2 regions of the Paenibacillus sp. EB106-05-06-XG162 genome follow, and region 1 is predicted to be linked to the other one. Evidence: predicted binding sites of a transcription regulator. Region 1 holds the regulator's gene; the other holds the start of a gene.
The links. The regulator LexA, encoded in region 1, represses DNA repair genes until DNA is damaged. The targets are predictions, from matches to a motif close to CGAACATATGTTCG.
Positions count from the first base shown of each region.

Region 2: a site for LexA is predicted at 2,084-2,097, ahead of AC3WU2_RS02640 (YhjD family protein). Genes of this name have one in related genera too.

Region 1 covers NZ_JBYTDT010000009.1:84,775-88,006, reverse strand. Annotated here, with positions in the region: gene AC3WU2_RS18960 (HAD family hydrolase) at 1-347, opposite strand, end outside; gene AC3WU2_RS18955 (hypothetical protein) at 386-904, opposite strand; gene AC3WU2_RS18950 (DUF896 domain-containing protein) at 953-1,153, opposite strand; gene AC3WU2_RS18945 (LysM peptidoglycan-binding domain-containing protein) at 1,268-1,624, opposite strand; gene lexA (transcriptional repressor LexA) at 1,806-2,432, shown strand; gene glnA (type I glutamate--ammonia ligase) at 2,848-3,232, opposite strand, start outside.
Region 2 covers NZ_JBYTDT010000001.1:634,819-638,050, reverse strand. Annotated here, with positions in the region: gene hmpA (NO-inducible flavohemoprotein) at 174-1,397, shown strand; gene AC3WU2_RS02645 (Crp/Fnr family transcriptional regulator) at 1,481-1,981, opposite strand; gene AC3WU2_RS02640 (YhjD family protein) at 2,169-2,546, shown strand; gene AC3WU2_RS02635 (CAP domain-containing protein) at 2,707-3,232, shown strand, end outside.

The sequences.
Region 1 (3,232 bases):
TCCGCATCTTCAACCCCTAACGACTTCAGACCACGTGTCCACGCTTCTGTTCTGTAACTAGGCGCTAAGGCTTGTAATTGTCGAAACTCTTGTTGTTCCCCATGCGTAAAATTCGCCCACAGCCCTTCAAAAGGGTTAATTCCAATCATCTGTGTGAACGGGAATGTCGGAAAAGATTCATAGAGTGCTCTAGCTTCTCGTCTTACTGCTTCTTCCAAATCTACAGACTGAATTTGAGGATATGCTCGAGCTGCTGCAGCACATGTAGCTTCAAACGCTTCCTTCACACTGCGATCATCCCATAATAAAGTATCGTCCAGATCGAATAATACGGCTTTAATCGTCATCTCTCTTCTCCCCCATACCTTTACAGTGCTCTATATAATTAACGCTCTTCAAAAGGAACATTATTGACGCGTGCAAACTCTTTCAACCGCTCACCGATCACTACCGTATCGTAACGATTCATCAATCTTGAGAACACCCAGTTGGAACCTTTAGCCTTCGTACCAATGACGACGTAACCTTTTTGCACGGTGATATCTTTGATTTGGCTAGCATCTAGACGTACGTCTCGATTGAAACGACGTGTCCCTACAGAAGATTTATCTACACTAATATAAGGTCTACGCAGGAAGATTACAACGCCAAGGAATATGTATAACCCCACCGTTGCCCAGAACAGGGTTGGCGAGGTCTTCTGTTCTACAGCGGAATATAGTAGTGCATACAATAATCCGAATGCTACTAATGTAATAGGTAGGATCAAGTTTCTTCCAACATAACGATCCACACCCGATTTCGCGTCTCTACTCGCACCGATCACTTGTTGCCCCTGTTTCTTACGAGCCTTATTTACATTCTTCGTGTTCTTGCGTACCATTCTTTCCCATGAACGGGCCATCGAAATTCTTCCTCCTTGGAAGTTTTCCCGAAGGAAAACTTGCTTCATCTAATGTTTAATTGTTGGATTATTATCATCCTCATCAACAAACTCGATATTATCCAGTTGCTGCTTCAAGGAACGTTTGAACCCATCAATATATTGTTGACGAAGCGCGTCCCGTTCAACCGTCTCTTCCGGCGTCAAACCTACCGTTTTATGTTTACGAGCCAATTCATTAATTCGCTCTACAATCTTGTCGAAATTCATCACTATCCCCCCTATTCTGTCTATATTACTTTGACATTTACAATAGAGGTTGTCAAGGGTAACCCCTCCACTCTCAGCAGGGCCTATGCCCTATCGAGCATACGAATTAACCTTTTATAGAATTGGTAATTTAATCACTTCACCTGATTGAATGGAACTGTTCCGTTTACCATTCAGGTCTTTGATCATTTCAATATAATTACGAACATCCATCCCAGCTGGCTTATGTTCCTTCGCAATCGCCCACAATGTATCCCCTGATGATACAACAACCTGCAACGGAATGTTCGCATTACGTTCCCCTTCACGCGTATCTGCAGCAAATGCATTCAATAATCCCATACTCGTCAAACTGCATACAAGGACTAAGAACAATACAACCTGAACAATCTTCTTCTTAAGAAAAGAGTCTCTATTCACGACCTCGGAACGGTTATTATACACACTTTGATATGAGCTATACTTTAGCATAATCAGCACCCCAAACGTTTGTTCTGTTTTCTATGTCCATAATTTAACACGAACATTCGTTTGTGTCAACACTATTTTAGAACGTTCGTTCCCCTCATTCTTGCAATTTAGAACTAATGTTTGTACGAACGGTAGTTCTATGCTATAATTTTGTAAAAGTCTACTAATGGAGTTGAACCTCATGTCTAAAATATCCAATAGACAACAAGCTATTTTAGAATTTATAAGGAATGAAGTACGATCTAAAGGTTACCCTCCTTCTGTTCGTGAGATTGGAGAAGCTGTCGGTCTAGCTTCCAGCTCCACTGTGCACGGCCACTTGGATCGATTAGAGAAGAAGGGTTTAATACGCCGCGACCCTACCAAACCGCGGGCCATCGAACTCCTGAGTCAGGAAGAATCCGAACATACACATCTCTATACGCAGATGATTGCGAAGGTACCGATCGTGGGGAAAGTTACTGCAGGTGCGCCAATTACTGCGACGGAGAACATTGAAGATTATTTCCCGCTTCCAGAGCAATTCGTACATGACCAGAACGTGTTTATGCTCTCCGTCATGGGGGAAAGTATGATCGAGGCTGGTATTCATAATGGAGATTTTGTTATCGTCCGCCAGCAGCAGACAGCGAATAACGGCGATATCGTCGTAGCGATGACAGAAGATGACGAAGCTACTGTCAAGACTTTCTATAAAGAAAAAGACCATATTCGATTACAACCTGAGAATTCAACGATGGAACCGATTCGATTGAATCACGTTACCATTCTTGGTAAAGTTATTGGCTTGTTCCGCAATATGCACTAATTGCTATACATATTAGCATCGCTGGTTGTTCCAGCCAGATGCTAATTTATTATGAAGAGTCTCCCGAGCGATCGAGGGACTCTTTTATGCTTTTATAGATGAAAACAGCATATGGTCAACATCTTTTCTGTCACATGAGTGCGCAAGTTCCCTTGGTGAACTTGCATTCTACACATGTTCATCCGTTTTGTCATTATCCAACTCAACGGAGCCGTCCACAGATAGTGTTCATATCATCATGATTGCAACACTGCAGCTGACCATTCGATCCAACGATAAGAGAATTCGGCTTGGCTGCCCATATGACCTAAAATCGCTAGAACAAACAAAAACAGCCGCTACAATGAGGGCTGTTAGGTTACAAATATTTTAAACAAAAACCCCTAACACTTACAGCGCTAGGGGTTTCATCATTTTAGTAAAGCGTAATGTATTGATCGCGTTCCCATTGGTGAACTTGCGTACGGTACATATCCCACTCGATTTCTTTCAACTCATAGAAGTGAGTCAATGCGTGCTCACCTAGTGCACTGCAGATGACTTCGTCATTCACAAGCTCTGTCAAGGCTTCACGAAGGTCGGACGGCAAGCTAGGAATACCTTCAGCGATACGCTCTTCTTCGGACATGACATAGATGTTACGGTCCGTAGGTGCTGGAAGCTCCATTTTGTTCTTAATGCCATCTAGACCTGCTTTGAGCATCACTGCAAGTGATAGATAAGGATTCGCAGCTGGATCCGGGTTACGTACTTCAACGCGTGTTCCCAGACCACGAGATGCAGGAATACGAATCATCGGG
Region 2 (3,232 bases), on a different contig from region 1:
TCATTATACCACAGATCCCTTCATCCAGGAAAGGTTGAATTGTCAGATAATTCTGAACTATATTTGTTCACAAGACGTTCTATTTTCGTGTGCGCCAAATCACATTTCTGGGGGCAGGAGCGAACTATACTTAGAGCAATCAGTGACATTTATCACGAAAAGAGGTTATCACCATGTTAAATCCATCTACGATTGCCATTATTAAATCGACCGTTCCTGTCCTCGAAGTCCATGGGACAGCGATTACCTCGCGTTTCTATGAACTGCTATTTACCAATCATCCTGAACTGCTAAATATTTTCAATCATGCGAATCAACGTCAAGGGAAGCAATCCGGCGCACTCGCCAATGCGGTCTATGCGGCTGCAGCCAACATTGATCGGCTTGAGCAGATCATTCCCGTCGTCAAGCAAATTGGACACAAACACCGCGCACTCGGTATCAAACCTGAGCATTATCCGATTGTCGGCGAACATCTCTTGATCGCCATCAAAGACGTGCTCGGCGATGCGGCAACGGATGAGATTATCGGCGCTTGGGCGGAAGCTTATGGCGTGATCGCCGATGCCTTCATTGGCGTCGAAGCCGAAATGTATGCACAGGCAGCGGGACAGCCCGGCGGCTGGGAAGGATTCCGAAAGTTCATCGTTACACGCAAAGTGCAAGAGAGCAGCGTCATTTCGTCGTTCTACTTGAGACCTGCGGATAGTCAGGCCATCGCATCCTTCTTACCGGGACAATACATTACTGTTCGTACGAATGTACCGGGGAGTGTGAACACGCATCTGCGTCATTATAGCCTATCGGATGCGCCGGGACAGGATTACTATCGAATTACGGTTAAACGAGAAGCAGGCAGCGATTCACAGCCTGCTGGCATTGTCTCGAGCTACCTGCATAACCATGTTCACTTTGGGGATGCACTTGAAATCAGTGCCCCAGCCGGCGATTTCACACTCGATCCGACTGCGGGCAGCGAAGCACCTGTCGTACTCATCAGTGGCGGTGTTGGATTAACACCGCTGGTAAGTATGTTGAATACGATTGTAGCGCAGCAGCCTGAGCGTCCTGTAACATACATTCATGCCGCCGTGAATAGCGAATTGCATGCGATGCAAGGCCATGTGGCGGCACTAACGGAGCAGCATGTACCGCTGACGTCTTATGTCTGTTATGAATCACCGATCGCTGGCGATCGCTATGATCATCAAGGCTTCATTGATCTTGAGTGGCTGAAGTCGGTACTACCTGCAGCGACGGTGAATACAGCTGAATTCTACTTCTGCGGACCAACGCCATTCATGAAAGCCATCAATCTTGCGTTGAAACAACTAGGTGTGAGCACGGATCGTATTCACTACGAGTTCTTCGGCCCAGCTGGCAGCTTAGAAGCATAACGTCTTCATTGAATGCAAAAGGAGGCCACTTGTCTATTCGGACAATGAGGCCTCCTTTTTTTGCGTTGTATGTGTGAGTGTTCTCAACTCTGATTGCGTAATAAGCGATTAATCGTCTCTCGACGAACGCCAATGAGCTGTCCAATCTCCTCTTGCGTCAACAAATCCGTCAACGTCTCGTTCCGTGCATAGCTGGACATCCATTCTTCCAGTAGCTTCAGACGTTCTCCCGGAGAACCAATCGTCAGATGATCAATGCGCTGCTGCATGAAGCGCAATTTTTCCTGCAGCATTTTGGCGATGGATAAGGCTTTGTCCGGGTTATCTTCCAGCTCCTTATACCACGCCTCGGCTGGGATCAACTCCACCTCACTGGTCGTAATTGCTGTTGCCGTACCATGGAAATCCTTCGGCGTAATCAACGAATGGTGCGGAACAATTTCTCCCGGATACAAGATGTTAAATAACACCAGATTCCCATTCGGATGAACCCTTGTTACTTTGAATATGCCACGCTTAATATGATATAAATATTCCCCTGAGTCACCCTGCCGGAACAAGATATCTCCTTTATGTACGATCATGCAGCTCTCTCCCGCCTTCATTATCATTCTCCCTATGATAACTAATGACAAGCCAACCAGCAAACAACTTCCACGCAGATACCAAAAATTGTTGTTGTCATACGAATATTTGTTCGCTATTATGAATATAATAAGAACAAGTGTTCGAAATATGAATTAAACATTCTAAGCATAGGAAGTGTTCGCGATGAAATCTGTCCCCCTCCAGACCGAGGTTGATTTCACACTCGTTAAGCAGTATATTCTCCTCCCGATCGTACTGGATGTATTGGAACGAGATATGCAGACCCTTGGTATGGCACCGCTCAAGATGCCGACCATCTATGTTCGCAATTTACAGCAAGTACAGCGCCAAGTGCATGATGATCTGGTCCGTATACGGAAGCAGCTCCGTGCCCACGGACTGAAGGTCTACGAAGAGAAACGTACCAAATCCGGCGTCGAAGTCCTCTATGTATGCCGGGGATACCACCATACGTTCTCCATGTTATGGAGCTTGATTAAAGCTGAGATTGAGCGTTATTTGAGCGAATACATGAATGTGGATTTGGATATGGAGATGTGATGGGGATTATACAACGCTCAGGATAATTTCATCCTTGCCGGGAAAATATAATCATGATGAACATCACCATACTAATGCATCGAGGTGTTGACACATGAAGAAATATATTGCCTTAACCGCAATATTACTGGTAGCAGGATGTACATCCCCCAATGGAGGAATGTCAACAAAGCAAGTAGCACCGGGGACACGTATAGAGACACATTCCCATACGAAAATCCCTAAAACACTTAAGACCCAAGCTTCATCAACAGCTACACCAGGCGCTCGAAAACCGGTTAGAATCCAACAAGCACCAGGCGCACCGCTGCAATGGATTGTCGGAGGCCAAGCGCCATCGCAATACCCGGCTCAGGGTAATCAACCTGTGACGCCAAATCCAGTACAGAATCCAACACAGAACCCAGCTCCAAGTCCTGCTCCAAGCCCAGTTCAGAATCCTAGCAAAAGTCCGAATAACCAAACACCATCATCTTCCCAACAGTTTGATCAAGAGGTCCTAAACCTTGTGAATCAACAACGCGCCAACGCCGGGTTAAATGCCCTTACGATGGATGCGAATTTATCCAAAATGGCGCTCGTCAAAGCGCAGGACATGATTCAGAACAATTACTTCGACCACAATTCACCAACCTACGGATCTCCATTCGATATGATGAAAAAATTCGGGATCACGTATAATGCTG